2 regions of the Teichococcus aestuarii genome follow, and region 2 is predicted to be linked to the other one. Evidence: riboswitches for the same ligand, from Rfam matches in the RefSeq annotation. Region 2 holds a riboswitch; the other holds the start of a gene.

Region 1 (9,662 bases), on a different contig from region 2:
CCAGCGGCGGGCGATGGTAGAGCCGGTGTCGGCGCGGTTCTGGTGGTCGGCCGAGAGGATCTCGACATTGATGCCCGGATGCGCGGCCATGAATTCCTCGGCCGCCTGGCGGGCGCAGGCGACGCTGCCCGGCCCGGTGGGGTCGCGGTAGGGGCCGGACATGTCGGTCAGCACGCCGATGCGGATGGTCTGCTTCGCCTGGGCGCGGGCGGAGCGCCCGGCCAGCAGCGCGGCACCCGTGCCCGCGAGCAGATGACGACGTGGAAGGATGATATTCATCTGACGCACGCTCCCTGTTGTTCTTGTCATTGCCGGAAAAAGATGGGGGTCCGGGGGAAGTCCTTCCCCCGGACCTGCTTCCTCAGACGTCCGCCGTCTGCGCGTAGAGCTGCCGGATGCGCGACTTGAGCAGCTTGCCCGTCGCCGTGTGCGGCAGCTCCTCGACGATGCGGATCTGGTCGGGGATGCACCAGCGCGCCACGCGCCCCTCGAAATGCGCGCGCATCTCCTCGTTCGTCAGGCTGGCGCCGGGGCGCAGCACCACCACCAGCAGCGGCCGCTCGCCCCATTTCGGGTCGGGCCGCGCCACGGCGGCGGCCTCCTGCACGGCGGGGTGGGCGACGGCGATGTTCTCCAGCTCGATCGAGCTGATCCACTCGCCGCCGGACTTGATGACGTCCTTGGTGCGGTCGACGATGGCGACATAGCCATCGGCATCCATCGTCACCACGTCGCCCGTGTCGAACCAGCCGGGGGTGGCGTGGGCCGGGCTGTCGGGCGCCGCGTGATAGGCGGCGGCCACCCAGGGGCCGCGCACCAGCATGCGGCCAAAGGCCGTGCCGTCGCGTGGCACATCCTGCCCGTCGGCGCCGACGACGCGGAACTCCATGCCGTAGAGCGGCCGCCCCTGCTTGCTGGAGAGCGCCAGGCGCTGCGCCGGCGTGGCGCCCTGGTGCTTCGCCTTGGGCGAGGCGGCGAGGCCGATCGGGCTGGTCTCGGTCATGCCCCAGGCATGCAGCACGGAGACGCCCATCGCCTCGAAGCGCTCGATCATCACCGCCGGGCAGGCGGAGCCGCCGATCGCCACGCGCTTCATCGGGCCGGCATCGCGGCCATTCGCCGCCATCCAGTCCAGCATCGCCATCCAGACGGTGGGCACGCCGGCGGAGAAGGTGACGCCCTCGGCGGTGATCAGCTCGTGCAGGCTGGCGCCGTCCAGCTTAGGGCCGGGCAGCACCAGCTTGGCCCCCACCATCGGCGCGGCATAGGGGATGCCCCAGGCATTGACGTGGAACATCGGCACCACCGGCATCACCACCGAGGCGGCGCCGATGGCGAAGACATCCGGCATCGCCGAGGCCATGGCATGCAGCACCGTGGCGCGGTGGCTGTAGAGCACGCCCTTCGGCGCGCCCGTGGTGCCGGAGGTGTAGCAGAGGCCGCAGGCCTCGTTCTCGTCCAGCGCCGGCCAGTCGAATTCGGCCGGCTGGCCGGCCAGCAGCGCCTCGTAGCAGAGGAAGGGCGGCAGGCCCTCGGCCTGGGGCGGCATGTGGGCGGCGTCCGTCATCACCACGATGGCGCGCACCGTGCCGAGCCGGCCGGCCAGCCCCTGCAGCAGCGGCAGGAAGGTGAGGTCGGCGCAAAGGATGGAATCCTCCGCATGGTCGATGATGCCGGCGATCTGCTCGGGGAAGAGGCGCGGGTTGATGGTGTGGCAGACCATGCCGGCGCCGGCCGTGGCGTAGTAGATCTCCAGGTGCCGGTAGCCGTTCCAGGCCAGGGTGCCGACGCGGTCTCCCGCGCCCAGCCCCAGTGCCACCAGCGCGTTGGCCAGGCGCTGCACCCGGGCCTGGGTTTCCGCATAGGTGGTGCGGTGGATGGATCCCTCGACGGTGCGCGAGACGATCTCGGTGTCGGCGTGGAACTCCGCGGCGTGGCGCAGCAGGGATGGTACCAGCAGCGGCACGTCCATCATCAGCCCTCGCATCGTGTTTCCTCCCTGGGATTTTCTTGATTGTCGGGCAGTGGCGGCGGAGGCGGTCGGCGCGGTCAGTAGGCCTCCTCGGGCAGGGCGAGCAGCGGCGCGGCGCCCTCGGCCAAAGCGATGTCGAGCGCCACGCTCTGCGGCAGGAGGCGGGCCATGAAGAAGCCCGCCACATCCCGCCAGGCGCGCTGGCGCGGCGTGGCGGCCCCCCCGGCCCGCAGCGCGGCCAGCGCCATGCGCGCCCACATCCAGCCCAGCGCGACCAGCGCGAAGAGCCGCAGATAGTCGGAAGCCGCGGCGCCGGTCTCGGCCGGGTTGGCGGCGGCGCGGCGGGTGAGGCGGGCCGTGGCGGCCTCCAGCCGCTTCAGCGCGGCGGCCAGCGGCGCGGTGTAGGCCTCGGCGCCGGGGGTGCCGCCAGCGGCCTCGATCTCGGCCCGCACCAGCGCGAAGAAGCGGGCGGGCAGCGCGCCGTCCTCCACCGAGAGCTTGCGGCCCGCGAGGTCCATGGCCTGCACGCCGTTGGTGCCCTCGTAGATCTGCGCGATGCGGGCATCGCGCACGAGCTGTTCCATGCCCCATTCGCGCACATAGCCATGCCCGCCCAGCACCTGCTGCCCGAGCACCGCCGCCTCGAAGCCGAGATCGGTGAAGGCCGCCTTGATGACAGGGGTGAGCAGCGCGACATGCCCCTCCGCCTCGGCGCGCGCGGCGGGGTCCGGGTGGCGGGCGGCCTCCTCCATCCGCAGCGCCACCCACAGCGCCAGCGCGCGCCCGGCGCCGGTGAAGGCGCGGATGGTGAGCAGCATCCGCTTCACGTCGGGGTGGACCAGGATCGGCTGCGCCGCCTCGCCCTTCTCGCCGGCGGCGCGGCCCTGGCGGCGCTCCCGCGCATAGGCCACCGCGCCCTGATAGGCGGCCTCGGCGATGCCCAGCCCCTGGATGCCGACGAAGAGGCGCTCGGCGTTCATCATGGTGAACATCGCCGCCAGCCCCCGGTGCGGCGCGCCGACCAGCCAGCCCGTTGCGCCGTCATAGTTCATGACGCAGGTCGGCGAGGCGTGGATGCCCATCTTGCGCTCCAGCGCGCCGACCGACATGGCGTTGCGCGCGCCGGGCCGGCCTTCCGCGTCGGGCAGGTATTTCGGCACCAGCACCAGGCTGATGCCGCGCACGCCGGGCGGCGCATCCGGCAGCCGCGCCAGCACGAGATGGACGATGTTCTCCGCCATCTCGTGGTCCCCGGCGGTGATGAAGATCTTGCCGCCGGTGACGCGCAGCGATCCATCGGGCTGCGGCTCGGCGCGGGTGCGCAGCAGGCCGAGATCGGTGCCCGCCTGCGGCTCGGTCAGCGCCATGGCGCCGCACCATTCGCCCGAGACCAGCTTCGGCAGGTAGCGCGCCTTGAGGTCCTCCGAGGCGTGGCGCTCGATCGCCTCCACCGCGCCGCGCGTCAGGCCGGGGAAGAGGCCGAAAGAGAAGTTTGCGGAGGCCATCATCTCGTCGAGCAGGATCTGCGCGGCGCGCGGCAGTCCCTGGCCGCCCCATTCCGGCGCCTGGGACAGCCCGCCCCAGCCGCCCGCGACAAAGGCGGCATAGGCCTCCGTGAAGCCCTGCGGCACGCGCACCACGCCGTTCTCCAGCCGGCAGCCCTCCTCGTCGCCGCTCCGGTTGAGCGGGGCCAGCGCTCCGGCGGCGAAGCGCCCCGCCTCCTCGAGCACGTCGCGCAACAGGGGCAGGGGGTCGCCCTCGGCGCCATCCGGTGAAAGGGGGGGGAGCGCGGCCAGGGCGGGGCCGGCCTGCAGCACCTCCTCCAGCAGCGCCAGCATCTCCTCGGTGGGCGGGTGGTAGGCGGGCATGCGTGGCGGTCTCCCTCAGGCAGCGTCGTGGCAGGCGCAGCGGAGGCGCGCCTGCGCATCCTCCCGCATCGCTTCCAGCTCGGTGATGGTCTCGTCCAGCTCGCGGCGCATCTGCCGCAAATCGGCCAGCCGCGCCTCGATGCGGGCGAGGCCCAGGCGGAACTGCGCGGCATTCGGCCGACCGGCGCGGTACTGCGCCAGGTACTCGCCGATCTGCTCCAGGGAGAAGCCAAGGTGGCGGAACTTCTGGATCAGCCGCAGCCGGGCATGGTCGCGGTAGTCATAGACCCGCGCCCCGTCCTGCCGGCGGGGGTGCAGCAGGCCGCGCGCCTCGTAGAAGCGCAGCGCCTGCGCGGTGAGCCCGAACTCGCGCGCCAGCGCGGAGACGGACCAGAGCTTCGCCCGGTCGGCCACGCCTGTTTCTTCCTCCCTGTCGGGCGAAATCAGCGCATGGCGGCCGGGCTAAAGTCAACTTGAGAGTGTGGGGCCGCTCAGGCGGCGCGTGCCGGCGCGGCGCCATCCCCGGCCGGCAGCAGGGCCAGCACCGCGCCATCCAGCCCGCCCGGCGGCAGCCCGGCCTCGGCGCGCAGCACCGCCAGCCCGGCCAGGCTGCGGCGGCCGAGGATGCCGTCGATCGAGCCGTCATACAGGCCGCGCGCGCGGAGCAGGCGCTGCACGGCGCGCACCTGCTCCAGCCCCGGCCAGGGCAGGCAGGCCTGGGCGCGCGCCAGCCAGGCGAAGCGGTCCTGCAACCCCACCAGCCCGCCATTGATGCGCCGGCTGAGGCCGGTGAAGTCCCCCGCGTCGCAATAGGGGTTCAGCGCCTTCCAGACCCAGACGCCGCAGGCCACCGCCAGGGCGTGCTGCGGCGTGGCGGCCAGCTCGGGCTGTGCCTCCAGCGGCAGGCCGGCAAGGGCGCCCACGGCGCGGTACGCATCCCGCCCGGTGAGCTGGAGATAGCCGCGCCCGCGGTAGCGGTAGCCATCGCCCTGCCGGTCATTGCCCATGCGGCCGCCATAGACGCGCTCGGCCAGCGCCTCGGGGTTCCGCGCGCAGGGCGTGGCGGCCGCCAGGGTGGGGAAGCGCGCCGGCCACACCTGCATCAGCCGCGCGGCGGAATAGGACAAATCCTCCTCCACCCGGCGCAGCCCCTCCGATTCATGGCCGAGCTGGGCCAGGAAGAAATGGCAGCGCGCCGGCCGGGCGTGCAGCCCGGCCTGGTGGAACAGCGCCGTGGCGGAGGCGAGGAAGGCGCTGCGGTGCGCCTCGGGCGCCTCGGGGAAAAGCTGCTGGAATTGCGCGGCGGAGAGCATGGCGAACCCTTTCGCTAAGGCTTATTTTCCTAGCAAAAGGGCCGCACCGTAGTAAAGGAATATATACCTAGATCGGTAATGACGCCGTCAGGCCACCGGCAGCTCCACCGCATACTGCTCCAGCGGCGGCACGGCGCGGATCATCTTCCGCCCCTCCAGGAAGCGGGCGAAGCGCTGGTAGCGGTTGGCGTCCAGCGCCGCGGGGGCGAGGGAGAAGCGGTTCAGCGTGTCCTTGAAGGCGCGGCGGTTCAGCTCGTTGTCCAGCTCCCGCCGCTGGCCGGCGATGAACATGGTCCAGCTCTCCTCCGGGTTGTTGACGAGGAAGGTGGTGGCGGCCTCCAGCGCGTCCATGAAACGGCGCAGCGCGGGGTCCTTCACCCGGTCGCGGTGCGCCACGTAGATCAGCTCGTCATAGATCGGCATGCCGTGCTGCTCGGGGTAGAAGGCGCGGCCGGGGCGCTTCTCGATCTCCATCTGGTGCAGCTCGAAATTGCGGAAGCCGCCCAGGATGGCATCCACCTGCCCGGACATCAGCGCCGAGGACAGGCCGAAATTGACGTTGACCAGCGTCACGTCGCGCGAGGAGAGGCCCACCGTGCCGAGGATGGTGTCGAGCGCCACTTCCTCGAAGCCGGCGGTGCTGAAGCCGACCTTCTTGCCCTTGAGGTCCTCCAGCCGCTTCACCGGGCCGTCGCGCAGCACGGAGAGGGTGGAGAGGGGCGTGGCCACCAGCGTGCCGACGCGCGCCAGCGGCAGGCCCTGGTCCACCGCCAAGTGCAGGTTCTTCTGGTAGTAGACGCCGAGATCGGCCTGCTTGGCCGCCACCAGCCGGGGCGGGTCGTTCGGGTCGGCCGGCGCCACCAGCCGCACCTCCAGCCCGGCGCGGGCGAAGTGCCCGCCCTCCTGCGCCACGATGATCGGCGCGTGGTCGGGGTTGACGAACCAGTCCAGCAGCAGGGTGAGCTTGGCCGGGGTGGCGGCGGGCGCCGGGGACTGGGCCGGGGACTGGGCCGGTGACTGGGCCTGGGCGGCCCCGGCGGTGGCGGCGGGCAGGGCGAGGGCGGCGAGCGCCGGCAGCGCCCGGCGGGAGATCGGGGTCATGGGTTTCCTCACGCTTCTTCGGAAAGCTGGTCGGGCTGCCAGGGCAGCAGCGCCCGCAGCAGCCGGTCGGTGGCGAACCACAGCGCCATGGCCATGGCGGCCAGGAGGGTGAGCGCCGCGAACATCATGTCCGTCTGGCTGCGGCCATTGGCCTGCAGCATGACGTAGCCGAGCCCGGCCGAGGCGCCGACCCACTCGCCCACCACGGCGCCGATGGGCGCCACGGCCGCGGCCACGCGCAGGCCGGAGGCCAGGCCGGGCAGCGCCGCCGGCACGCGGATGCGCCACAGCACCGCGGCGCGCCCGGCGCCCATGGTGGCGGCGAGGTCGAGCCAGCCCGGCTCGGTGCGGCGCAGCCCGTCATAGAAGGCGGTGGCGACGGGGAAGAAGATGATCAGCGTGGCCATGGCCACCTTGCTGGCCAGCCCATAGCCCAGCCACAGCACCAGCAGCGGCGCGATGGCGAAGACCGGGATGGCTTGGCTGGCGATCAGCAGCGGCAGCACCCAGCGCCGCGCGCCGCGCCAGGCTGCCAGCAGCAGCGCCGTGCCCATGCCGAGCAGCGTGCCGAGCAGCAGGCCGAGGACGATCTCGGTGGCGGTGGTGCCGGCATGGCCGAGCAGGATGTCCCACCGCGCCACCAGCGCCGCGGCCACGCGCGTCGGCGCCGGCAGCAGGAAGGGGGGCACCTCGCTCCACCACACATAGCCTTCCCAGGCCAGCAGCAGGCCGATCGCGGCGATGAGCGGCCTCATGCCGCCTCCGCCAGCCGCTCGAGCAGCGCCGCCTGGGCGGCCAGCACATCCGGGTCGTGCGCGGCGCGCAGCGGGGGCGAGGGGGGCATCGGGTGGTCCTCGGGCACGGCGCCGTCCGCGCCGGGGCGCAGCACCAGCACGCGGTGGGCGAGGCGCAGCGCCTCCAGCGGGTCGTGCGTCACCAGCAGCACGGTGCGTCCCTGGAGCAATTCGGCGGCCATGGATTGCAGGCGGTGCCGGGTCGGCGCGTCCACCGCCGAGAAGGGCTCGTCCATCAGCACGAAGGGGCGGTCCTCCATCAGCGTGCGGGCCAGCGCCGCGCGCTGCCGCATGCCGCCCGAAAGCTCGGCCGGGCGGGCGCGCTCGCGCCCCGCCAGCCCCACCGCCGCGATCAGGTCGCGCGCCCGCGCCGCATCGGGGCGTTGCCCGCGCAGCCGGGCGCCGAGGCCGACATTTTCCGCCAGCGTCAGCCAGGGCAGCAGCAGGTCCTGCTGGCCCATCCAGGCGATGCGGCCAGCCAGCTTCAGGCCATCGGCGGGGGCGATGCGGGTGCCCTCGGGCGCCGGCAGCAACCCGGCCAGCAGCCGCAGCAGGGTGGATTTGCCGACGCCGGAGGGGCCGAGCAGCGCCGTGACCTCGCCACCGGCGAAATCGAGCGTGAGCCGGCCGAGCACGGCACGGCCGCCGAGACGGATTCCAGGCAGGGACACGCCAAGCGAGGGCGCCATTGCGATCACCGATCCCTTCGCCGGCATGACCCGGATCAGGTTCTAGGGGTCGCAGGGCCCATCCCTGCCTCTCAGCCCGCGAATCGGACTCCCCCCGGAGGATGACAACTCTATGCCGCTGCGATGACAGCGGCGCAAGCCGACCCTTTGCGAAGCGGGGCGCCGCCCCACATGCTGCGCCGATGGAAGCGCCGCTGCTGATCGGGTCCGAGATCTACCGCAAATCGACCTACGGGCCGAAGCACCCGCTCGCCATCCCCCGCGTCTCCACGGCGCTGGACCTGATCGGCGCGCTGGGCTGGCTGGACCCGGCCCGCTACATCGACAGCCCGCGCGCCACGCCGGAGCAGCTCGCCCGCTTCCACCACCCGGACTACATCGCGGCGCTGGTGGCCGCCGAGGCGGCGCAGGACGTGCCGCCCGAAGCGCGCGAGCGCCACCACATCGGCGCGCGCGGCAACCCGGTCTATCGCGAGGTGTTCCGCCGCCCCGCGACCGGGGCCGGCGGTGTCATGCTGGCCGCGCGCCTCACCGCGCAGGGCGGCACCGTGCATGTGCCAGGGGGCGGCACCCACCACGGCCGGCCGGACCGTGCCAGCGGCTTCTGCTACCTGAACGACGCGGTGCTCGGCCTGCTCGCCTGGCTGGACCTCGGCCTGACCAACATCCTCTACCTCGACATCGACGCGCATCACGGCGACGGGGTTCAGGACGCCTTCCATGATGATCCGCGCGTCTTCACCCTCTCCATCCACGAGGCGGGGCGCTGGCCGTACACGGGCCTGCTGGAGGACCGCGCCGGAGGGCACGCCCGCAACATCCCCGTGCCGCAGGGGCTGAACGACACGGAATTCGCCTACCTGCTGCACCATGCGGTGATGCCGGTGATCCGCCACCTCCGCCCGCAGGCCATCATGCTGCAATGCGGCGCCGATGCGCTGGAAGAGGACCCGCTGGCCAAGCTCAGCCTCTCCAACAACGCCCATTGGCAGGCGGTGCGGGCGGTGATGGGGCAGGCGCCGCGCCTCATCGTGCTGGGGGGCGGGGGCTACAACCCGTGGTCCGTCGCGCGCTGCTGGGCAGGGGTGTGGGGCGTGCTGGACGGGCGCGACCCGCCCGCCCGCCTGCCGCCCGGGGCCGAGGCGGTGCTGCGGGCGCTCAGCTTCCACCGCGCCGCCGGCCGCAACCCGCCCGAGGGCTGGTTCACCACCCTGCAGGACGCGCCCCGCCCGGGGCCGGTGCGCGGCGAGATCCGCCACCTCGCCGCCGCCACGCTGGAGGGGCTGCCGGAACCCTTGGCCGGTGTGGCATAAGGAGCGCCATGCGCCGCCGATCCCTGCTGGCCCTGCTCGGGCTCGCCGCCTTCACCCGCCCCGCCTTCACCCGCCCGGCCCTGGCCCAGACCGGGCCGCAGCCCCGCCTGCCCATGGAGCCGCTCGCCATCATCACCCGCGACGGCAAGCGCCATGAGTTCCGCGTCGAGATGGCCGTCTCGCCGGAGCAGCAGCGCGTCGGGCTGATGTTCCGCCCGTCGGTGAAGCCGGATGAGGGGATGCTGTTCGACTGGGGCGTGCCGCGCGAGAGCAGCATGTGGATGCAGAACACCATCACCTCGCTCGACATGGTGTTCATCCGCGAGGATGGGCGCATCCACCGCATCGCCGAGCGCACCGTGCCGCTCAGCCTCGCCACCATCGACAGCCGCGGGCTGGTGCGCGCCACGCTGGAACTGGCCGCCGGCACCGCCGAACGGCTCAACCTGCGGCCGGGCGACAAGGTGGAACACCGGATCTTCGAGCAGTAGAAAAGGCCAGGGGAAGGAATTCCCCTGGACCCCTTCTTTTTTCTGCGAGTCTCAGGCGGCGTAGCGGCTGAGGGCCAGGTCCTCGTGCTCGATGTTGGGGCGCTGGCCGGTCACCAGATCG
Region 2 (9,662 bases):
CCGATACGGAGCAATGGCGCGAGGCTGTGAAAATGTCAGGTGCCAAGCCTGAGTAACCGGCCCAGCGATGAGCAAAGCTGTCCGCTTGTCCGGCCAGTCAACGTCAGAAAGCCTGAACCGCAAGGACATGCAAGATGAGACGCAATAAGCTCCGTGAGTTCCTGTCAGCGGGCAAGCCTACCTTGGGCACGCATCTGCTTTCCACTTGGCCCACACTGGTTGAGTTGGTTGGCGCGGCAGGAGCTTTCGACTATGTCGAGTTCACGGCCGAATATGCGCCCTTCGACCTCTATGATCTGGATAACCTCGGCCGCGCTCTTGAGCTCAAGGAGCTTACGGGCATGATCAAGGTTGAACAGACGCAGTGGACCCATCAAGCCATGCGTGCCATCGGCTCTGGCTTTCAGTCCGTGTTGTTCGCTGACGTCCGGACGGAGGAGGATGCCCGGGCTTGCGTTGCAGCCGTCCGTGCGGAGGCACCTGGAAAAGGAGGGCGCCTCGGCGTCGGAATGAGGCGTGATGTTGGTACCGTGCTTGAAGTCGGACGCCCCTCCTATGTCGAGGCTCTCGATCAGGTCGTCATCGCGCTGATGGTGGAGAAGGCTGAATGCGTAGAGGATCTTGATCGCATTCTTTCAGTTCCAGGGATCGACATGGTCCAGTTCGGTGCAGCGGACTATTCCATGAGCATCGGCCTGGCTGGTCAGTTTGCCCATCCAGACATCAGGAAGGCCGAACGCCGCACTATCGAGTTGGCGCTCAGCAAGGGCTTGCATCCGCGTATCGAGCTGCACGATCTGGAGCGTGCGCCCGAGTACATTGAAATGGGTGTAAAGCACTTCTGCATCGGATGGGATGTACGCATCCTCTACAACTGGTTATCGGCCAATGGCAGCGCTATGCGGGCTTTGCTGGGCCAATCTGCATCAGCGGCATCCACGCCACAGCCCAGTGGAGGCATCTACTAATCGCGGGCTTGAGCAGGAGTTCGGCATCCATCACACCTTGAGTTCTGCGTTGCTGAACGATGGATTTCCGTCGTCTTGTTCCAAAGCCTTGCTTCCTTGCGCAGCATCAAGCGGACTGGAATCATAGCAGCATGAAGTTCAACCACGTCGCCACCCGCCTCGACCTCCAGCATTTCGAGCTTGTGGTTGAGATGTTCAAGGTAAAGCTTGGCTTCGTGGAACTGCGCCAAACTGGGCGGGCCGTTTGGTTGCGCCAGCCCGAAACCAATGTCGACCTGCAGTTCAGCCGCAGCGACACAGTGCACCGCGATGCCGACAAGCTACGATCGCAGGTGTCCTTCCTGAGTGAGACGCCGAAAGACGCCTTGGAAGATTTGGCGGCTTGGCTACGGGCAGGCGGGACTGAGGCGTCAGTCGGCAGCTATTCGGAGAAAGAGTTCTTCCTCGATGCGCCTGCTGCTTTCGTGGACTTCGTCATCGAGGCAATGATTCCGGAACTGGCTGATTACCCTGTAAAGATCTGACGATAAGCGTCGGGGGACTGAACGGCACATTATGCCCGATGCCACCAGTTCCTTGACCTCGAGCAGCGTTCCACCTGGCTAAAGGATGAGGATCTGTCGCGGATTGTCCCTCCGCCAGGAGGATCAGGCTCCCGCCTCATCATCGAGAGGCGCTACTCGATGCCGCGCCGGATCTCGCACCCAGCCTCCGCCACTTCCTGATACCAGTTCCATATGCGGATCACCGGCTGTGGCCAGAAGGCGCCTCAGTGTACCGGCCCCGCCGAAAGCTGTCGCCCGCACCTGCGGCCCCAGTTGTCTATGCAGCCGGCCACCCAGTGTCGGCAGATGCAAAGGCCGGGACGACCGAGCGAGTTCAGCCGCGATATGAGACAGGATTGCCTCTCGGGTGGCAGCCGGATCCATAGGAGCTTCAAGGGTACCTTCCTCCGGCAACGCCGGCACCGTCATGCCCGATTCTCCGGCATCTGCTAATCGAGGCGGAAGCACTTCCGGAACAGGCTGCTCTTGTATGAGGCCCAGCCCGTTCCGGATGAACACCTCTGGTCCGATCACCTCGTCCGCCGCTGCCCGATAAGCGTCGGCAGCACTGCCTATCGATACGACCACAGTCCGCCGGTCATGCGCGCGGAGCCGCTGCAAAACTGGGGTGAAGTCAGCATCGCTGGAGACGATGACAAATGTATTGAAGTGGGTGCTGTGGTGAATGGCATCCAGCATATCCATGACCATGACGATATCGGCACTGGTCTTGCCGCCGCGGGTCAGGGGCGGGCAATCGGTGACCTGGAAGCCCGCGCGCACCAGATTGGCGCGGAAGCTGCCGAAGAACACGCGCTCACCATTCTGCAGGAGCAGCGAGCCATTCGGGTTCAAGTAGCAGCGCCTGATCAGGATGCGGCCGGAGGAACATGTCCCGTCGGTACCCTCAGAGGGCCGGCCTCCAATCCACTCAAGCCATCGGGCGGGCTCCAGGACAAATGCCTCCGCCGCTTCTGGAGCCTGGGCGCAGAGCGCGCTGAACACGTTGTCAAAGTCGACATACAGGGCAAGGCGATGCGGCAAGTGCCGGGCTCCCATACTGCGGGCTCAGTATACCGGATCAGTTGCGATCCACCAGTTTGAGGGACTTGAAGGCCATTTGGCGTAGCCAAGTGTCCGAACATTCGAGCGTCTCGGCAGACAGCCCCTACACCATCCCCGCCGCCTCCGCCTTCGCCACCCTGCACCTCGCCGTGCGCCCCGGCTGCACGGACCGGAGCACGACATGGCCAACTGGACCTCCATCGCCTCCGCCTACCGCACCGGCCACTGGATCAACGCCCGCTGGCCGGGGCCGGACGGCGCGCTCGTCGAGGGACGCTGCCACTGGTCCACCGGCTGCGCCAGCGGCGGCTGGACCACGGATCCGAACGGCACCAAGGCGGGGCAGGTGTTTCCTGTGGACTGGCGGCCGGCCAAGCGGACGCCGAACAGCGATTGGATCGAGGCGGGGAAGCGGATGGAAGGGTAGGACGCGGCTGGCAAGAAAGTAAGCCTGAAAGCTTTCTTACTTACATGAAAGCTTGCTTTTTTGACGACAAGTTGCCCTAGACCTGCCCATATGCTTTCATCATTTACCATGAAAGAAAGCCTGCTGGCATGTAAGCAAGCAGGCTTTCAGGCGGAGGGTAGAGCGTTGAAAACCATTGTGGTCGCCAGCCAGAAAGGAGGGGTGGGCAAAACCACCCTGACCGGGCACCTCGCCGTAGAGGCGGAGCGGCAGGGCATGGCGCCCGTCGCCATGATCGACACCGACCCCCAGGCGAACCTCTCCGGCTGGTTCGGCGTCCGCGAAGCTGAGACGCCGGTCCTGGTGCGGGTACTGCCCGAGGGACTGCGTGCCACTCTGGCGGCGCTGGAGGACGCAGGCATCGCCCTCTGCCTGATCGACACGCCGCCTGCCATCACCGAGAGCATCGCCGCGACAGTGGCCGAGGCTGATCTGGTGCTGATCCCGGCCAAGCCCAGCCCCCACGATCTGCGCGCAGTCGGCGCCACGGTGGATCTGGTGGAGGGTGCCAAGAAGAGCATGGTGTTCGTGGTCAACCAGGCCGTCACCCGGTCCAAGCTGAAGGTTGATGCAGTGCGCGCCCTCAGCCAGCACGGCCCGCTTGCTCCGGTGGACGTGCACAATCGGGTGGACTTCGCCGCCAGCATGACCGATGGCCGCACTGCCTGCGAGGTGGATGCCAAGTCGCCCGCTGCCGATGAGATCGCCCAGCTCTGGGCCTACATCGCAACCCGTCTCGCCCGAGTGTCGAAATGAGCCAAGCCCCGAAGCCTGCTGCGCGCCTCACGCCCGACCTGCTGGTGAGAAAGGGCGAGGTGCATGCTGAACCGCCAAAGCGGCCTGAAAATGACCCGCTGGTGCAGCTCACGTCGCGCGTGAAATCCAGCACCGTCGCCCGCCTGCGCGAGTATGCGCACCGGTCGCAGGTTTCAAAGCAGGAGATCATCGAGGCTGCGCTCCAGGAATATTTAGGAAAAATGGGCGGTTAGCGCTCCTTTCTTTCGCGAAAGAAAGTAAGAAAGTAAGCAAGAATGCTTGTAAGCTACTGAAATTATTTGGCTTGTCACATGGGCGCGCGGCTGGAATCATTCCCCGGCCGCGCAATCCCGCCGGCCAGAAATAGAAAAGGGCCGGCCCCGCCGAAGCAGAACCGACCCCCTTCATAACCCGACGCATGGCCAAGCAGGTGTGAGAACCCCAGGCTATGCGCTCGGCTTCGAAATCGCAAGCCTCTTGCGGTGCGGGGAACCTGCGTCCTGCGGGCTGGCAGAAGCCATGCCCATCCACCACCGCCGGCCCGCGCGGGCCGGTTGCCACCCTGTGGCCGCTTGGCAGCGCCAGCACCTCGGCCACGCCGACCGTATCAGGCTCATGGAGGCCGCCCGCCGCCGGGAGCGGGAGACTTATCGCCGCGGCTCCGGCCGACATGGCGGCGAGCTGCGAGAGACAGCCCTGCGCGTGCTCTGGACGCTGCTCTACCGGGGGCAGGGGAGGGCGGGAGCGTGCGACCCGGCCCTGGCGCAGATCGCCCAGGAGGCCCGGCTGGCGCGCTCGACGGTTCAAGAGGCGGTCAGGCGCCTGGAGGAGGCCGGCATCCTGCTGCGGATCCCGCGCGGCACCGTGGCAGACGGCCGATGGGTACAGGTGACGAACGCCTACCTGTTCCGGGCGCCTGCCGACTGGACCAAGCCAAGCGATACCGAGCTCCGGTCAGCCTCAGATTCCTATGAAAAACTAGAAGAAGGCCAGGGGGGTGAAGGGCTCTGGCAAGGCAGTGTCGCGCCGCCGGCAAGCGCAGAGAGGCTCAAGAGGCTGCTGAAGGCAGTAGGATGGGCGAGCGTCGGAGCAAGCTGAGGCAGCGCCATATCCAAATCTCTTGTTCTGTTTCCGTTCACGGTGATGGCCTCCCGTTGGGGGCTTGCTGGACACCTCTAAAAATTTTCCGAGCGCAAATTATGTCTTAAACACGATCAAAGGTTTAGGATCTACGGAAAGGCTGCCGGCTCGCAACGCGCCGTGGCTGACATCAACCTGGACGATCTCGAGGGCGCCGACCGCGACGCCGTGCTGGAGAGCATCCGCTACGCGCTGCGCTACAGCCTGGAGGGCCGGCCGCTGGGGTGGACCCTTGCCTGCCCCGCGCCGGAGCAGGCAGCCGACCGCGTGCTGGAGCAGATGGAGCGGTTAGGCTAGCGGCTGGTCAAGCTGCCGCCCGTTCGGCCGCACTCAGCGGGGTGAATGCGGCGGGAGACGGACCGTCGGTGGCTATCGCCACTTAAAGGAGGCGGCCCTTAACGGAGCGCGAGGCTCCATTCTGTGCCGTCCTCACAGCCCGGATCAGTCGATCTGAAGCAGGCCGACTTCCGGACCTTTAGAGCCCTGCACCACTTGCATGCGGACGACCTGGCCTTCCTGGAGCATGGAGGCGCCCGCTCGCTCCAGGGCCGTCGCATGGACGAAGACGTCCTTGCCGCCATCCTGCGGGCTGATGAAGCCAAACCCCTTGTCAGGATTGTACCACTTCACAGTGCCCATCATCTCAACCGCGGAACTCAGATCAACGGTCCGCCGCGCTTCCCGTGGCCGCGCCGGCCGGGTGTGGAAAGCGTCACGCTGTGGCGCCACAGGGCTGGCCGTGCTTTCGTCCAGGGACAGAACTTGGTCGACCTGCCGCCCTTTCTGTCCCTGTCCCACCCGCACCTGCATCGACGCACCGGGGCTGACAGCCTGGACGCCGGAAGCCTGCAGAGTGTTGGCATGGAGAAAGGCGTCGCCCGATCCATCGGCCAGTTCAACGAAACCGAAACCCTTCTCGGCATTGTACCACTTCACCGTGGCCCTCAGCTCGGGCGTGGCAAAGCCGCCGCCAAAGCTTGGTAGGGAAGGGAAGCTCGGACGACCGGAGTAATCGTCATCATCGAAGCCACGGCGGCGGGAAGGCCGCTGGCGATCGTTCCGGGGAGGTGACACGGAAGGCACTTTCGGCTGTGAACTCAAGGAAGCGGATATCGTCTCATCATAGCCTGTCTGGCTAACGATATCGATGCCGATGGACTTGCGTCGAAGGGCTGGAGAGGTAGTGGATCAGCCAGCCGCAGCATCCTGACTGATGCGGGCCTGGATGTCGGTCGGTGGACCTGCGGTAGCCTGTCACGTCAAGAACGTCCGGAGACGCAGCAATGCGGCAATCAACTACCTCACGGCTTTAGACACGATAAACCATGCTTATCATGTCGCAGCACCTGCGGCTGAGGTCAGAGATGAGTAGAATTCGGGCGTAGTGAGCGCGCCCGGATCATCACCAGCTAGGGCCTGTTGACAATCCGGCGTCGTCTGGTCGAGTTTCCCTTGTCACCTGGGGGGTCCCGACAAGGGGCTGAGATACTGCTCGCCATTGGCAGCGCAGTGACCCGTTGAACCTGATCCAGTTCATGCTGGCGTAGGGACGGTGCGGCTGCCGTGGCTCCTCAAAAGGGGCTTTCCCCACGTTCCTGCGTGGGTAGGGCGTCCTCCATCTTTCCGTGCCAGCGCTGGGTCTCCGTAGCGGATGCGAAGGAGCTTTGGCACATGTCGACCCGAACCATCAGCAGGCCCCCCGAATCTGGTGTGCCGACCGTCACGACCGGCCCGCTCCCGGCCTCCACCAAGGTTTTCAAGCCGGGTATCCGGCACCCGGAGCTCCGCGTTCCGATGCGGGAGATTGCCCTTCACCCGAGCGCGGGTGAGCCTGCGGTAACGGTCTATGACGCCTCCGGCCCCTATACCGACCCCGCCGCCGAGATCGCCATCGAACGCGGCCTGCCCCGCCATCGCAGGACCTGGTCTGAGGCGCGCGGCGATGTCGAGGCCTATGACGGGCGGGAGGTGAAGCCTGAGGACAACGGCTTCGTCTCCCCCGACCGCCTCACTCCGAGCTTCCCTATCCGCCATCGCCCGCTGCGGGCCAAGGGCGGCAAGGCGGTTACCCAGCTGGCCTATGCCCGCGCTGGCATCATCACGCCGGAGATGGAATACGTCGCCATTCGCGAGAACCTCGGCCGCGCCCAGGCTCGCGCGGCGTTGGAGCGCGACGGCGAGGATTTCGGCGCCGCCATCCCCGATTTCGTGACCCCCGAATTCGTGCGGGATGAGGTGGCGCGCGGCCGCGCCATCATCCCCGCCAACATCAACCACCCGGAGCTGGAGCCGATGGCGATCGGCCGGAACTTCCTGGTGAAGATCAACGCCAATATCGGCAATTCCGCCGTCACCTCCTCCATGGCCGAGGAGGTGGAGAAGATGGTCTGGGCGATCCGCTGGGGCGCAGACACGGTGATGGACCTTTCCACCGGCCGCAACATCCACAACATCCGCGACTGGATCCTTCGCAACGCGCCCGTACCCATCGGCACCGTGCCGCTCTACCAGGCGCTGGAGAAGGTGGGCGGCGTCGCCGAGGATCTGACCTGGGAGGTATTCCGGGACACGCTGATCGAGCAGGCTGAGCAGGGGGTGGACTACTTCACCATCCATGCCGGAGTGCGGCTTGCGCATGTGCCGCTGACAGCCAGCCGCGTGACGGGGATCGTTTCGCGCGGTGGTTCCATCATGGCGAAGTGGTGCCTGCACCATCACCGCGAGAGCTTCCTCTACGAGCATTTCGAGGAAATCTGTGAGATCTGCCGCGCCTATGACGTGTCCTTCTCGCTTGGCGACGGACTGCGCCCGGGCTCCATCGCCGATGCCAACGACGCCGCGCAGTTCGCCGAGCTGGAGACGCTGGGCGAGCTGACGCAGGTGGCCTGGGCAAAGGATTGCCAGGTGATGATCGAGGGCCCGGGCCACGTGCCCATGCATAAGATCAAGGCCAATATGGACAAGCAGCTTGCCACCTGCGGCGAGGCGCCTTTCTATACCCTCGGGCCGCTGACGACCGATATCGCCCCCGGCTATGACCACATCACCTCGGGTATTGGTGCGGCCATGATCGGCTGGTTCGGTTGCGCCATGCTCTGCTACGTCACGCCGAAGGAGCATCTCGGCTTGCCGGACCGGAACGACGTGAAGACGGGCGTTATCACCTATCGGATTGCGGCCCATGCAGCGGACCTCGCCAAGGGCCATCCGGCCGCGAGGTTGCGCGATGATGCGCTGTCCCGCGCGCGCTTCGAGTTCCGGTGGGAGGACCAGTTCAACCTCTCCCTCGACCCCGATACGGCGCGGTCCTTCCATGACGAGACGCTACCAAAGGAGGCGCACAAGACCGCGCATTTCTGCTCCATGTGCGGCCCTAAATTCTGCTCCATGCGCATCTCCCACGACATCCGCGCCGAGGCGCAGAAGGAAGGAATGGAAGCCATGGCGCAGAAGTTCCGAGAGGGCGGCAAGCTCTACGTGCCGCTGGCAGAGACGCGGTAGGGCCATCCGGCGGGGAAGCCCGGCCGCTCGCCTTTCCCGCCGTCACCCGCTTTGTCCAGCGCAACAACGGTCGTTGACTTCGATCGTGAAGCGATGATGGCGGCGAGGTTCACGACAGTAGCATTCCTGGGCCTTCTCCTGCTGCCCGGGTGGGCTCTGCTGTGGACGGTGATGTCCGGCTTCGGCTCGGCCGCGACCTCTATCCTCGGTCTGGCCTTCATCAGCCGCCGCGCTGTCGGGCATGGCGCGGAGCGTCGGCTACCTTGTCGCGGCCGCGGCCCCGCCCGCCGCTAGGATGCTGCACAACTTGTCTGGGGGATGGTCCGTGCCCCTCGTCCTGTGCGTGGCCGTGAGCGGTGCCGTGATGGCCTTCGGCCACCGCGCCGGCCGCGCCGCGCACATTGCCTGACTGGCCGGCTTTCTTCTGGTCTTCATCTAACCTGAAAAAGCTGGATATCGGAGCTGGGTCGTGGCGGCTCTGGCCTGCCACTGTGGCAACTGCCGCTTTACGACCCGGCTGACGCGAGACGCTAAGATTATCGGGTTTTGGAGGACCTATAAACAAGGCCACGAAATTGGATACTGGGAAGCTACTCCGCGCAACCCGCGTAAGGCGCTTGGTCGGTTCCTGGGCCAGTAGACCATCCACCCGCAGCCTGATGAGCCTCAGCCAAGGGCGAGCTTCGCCATTAGTCCCACAGTGGCCGTGACGCCAAGGGTCTTCAGCAGGCCGAACTTGAGACGGAACAGGCAGATAGCAGCCAGAGCCGCGAGCGCCAGGGCGAGGGGATCCAGGCTGCCCGGTACTGGCATGTCCAGGGTCGCCGGTCCAACTTCCATCCTACGTACATCGGCAAAGAGCACCCGCAGACCAAACCAAAGAGCCAGATTCGCGATTACGCCCACGACGGCCGCCGTCACAGCCGCCAGGGCGCTGGTCAGCGCTCGGTTGGAGTGCAGCCGCTCCACATAGGGCGCGCCGAGAAAGATGAAGGCAAAGCAGGGCGTGAAGGTAACCCAGACCGTCAGCACCGAGGCCAACACGCCCCAGGCGAGCCCGCCCTGGCTATAGCCCGCCAGGAACCCGACGAACTGGAGCACCAGAATGAGAGGACCAGGCGTGGTCTCGGCGAGACCGAGGCCCACCAGCATCTGGTCGGCAGTGAGCCAGCCGTAGCCCTGCACCGCCGCCTGCGCGACATAGGCCAGCACCGCGTAGGC

Evidence for each region. Region 2 has a riboswitch for thiamine pyrophosphate ahead of thiC (phosphomethylpyrimidine synthase ThiC). Riboswitches for the same ligand answer to the same signal wherever they lie in the genome.
Region 1: another riboswitch for thiamine pyrophosphate. It lies ahead of ACFOY6_RS21510 (ABC transporter ATP-binding protein); the one in region 2 lies ahead of thiC (phosphomethylpyrimidine synthase ThiC).

The regions. Positions count from the first base shown of each region.
Region 1 covers NZ_JBHSCH010000085.1:5,253-14,914, forward strand. The annotation lists gene ACFOY6_RS21475 (ABC transporter substrate-binding protein) at 1-279, opposite strand, end outside; gene ACFOY6_RS21480 (long-chain-fatty-acid--CoA ligase) at 362-1,987, opposite strand; gene ACFOY6_RS21485 (acyl-CoA dehydrogenase C-terminal domain-containing protein) at 2,050-3,840, opposite strand; gene ACFOY6_RS21490 (MerR family transcriptional regulator) at 3,856-4,254, opposite strand; gene ACFOY6_RS21495 (hypothetical protein) at 4,332-5,153, opposite strand; gene ACFOY6_RS21500 (ABC transporter substrate-binding protein) at 5,241-6,254, opposite strand; gene ACFOY6_RS21505 (ABC transporter permease) at 6,263-7,009, opposite strand; gene ACFOY6_RS21510 (ABC transporter ATP-binding protein) at 7,006-7,737, opposite strand; TPP riboswitch at 7,732-7,842, opposite strand; gene ACFOY6_RS21515 (acetoin utilization protein AcuC) at 7,920-9,050, shown strand; gene ACFOY6_RS21520 (DUF192 domain-containing protein) at 9,059-9,541, shown strand; gene ACFOY6_RS21525 (D-amino acid dehydrogenase) at 9,593-9,662, opposite strand, start outside.
Region 2 covers NZ_JBHSCH010000067.1:12,125-21,786, reverse strand. The annotation lists gene ACFOY6_RS19845 (Bug family tripartite tricarboxylate transporter substrate binding protein) at 1-56, shown strand, start outside; gene ACFOY6_RS19840 (HpcH/HpaI aldolase family protein) at 135-968, shown strand; gene ACFOY6_RS19835 (hypothetical protein) at 1,100-1,492, shown strand; gene ACFOY6_RS19830 (NYN domain-containing protein) at 1,616-2,557, opposite strand; gene ACFOY6_RS19825 (hypothetical protein) at 2,760-3,005, shown strand; gene ACFOY6_RS19820 (AAA family ATPase) at 3,114-3,800, shown strand; gene ACFOY6_RS19815 (ribbon-helix-helix protein, CopG family) at 3,797-4,033, shown strand; gene ACFOY6_RS19810 (hypothetical protein) at 4,320-4,898, shown strand; gene ACFOY6_RS19805 (hypothetical protein) at 5,061-5,237, shown strand; gene ACFOY6_RS19800 (cold-shock protein) at 5,382-5,876, opposite strand; TPP riboswitch at 6,391-6,508, shown strand; gene thiC (phosphomethylpyrimidine synthase ThiC) at 6,612-8,441, shown strand; gene chrA (chromate efflux transporter) at 9,108-9,662, opposite strand, start outside.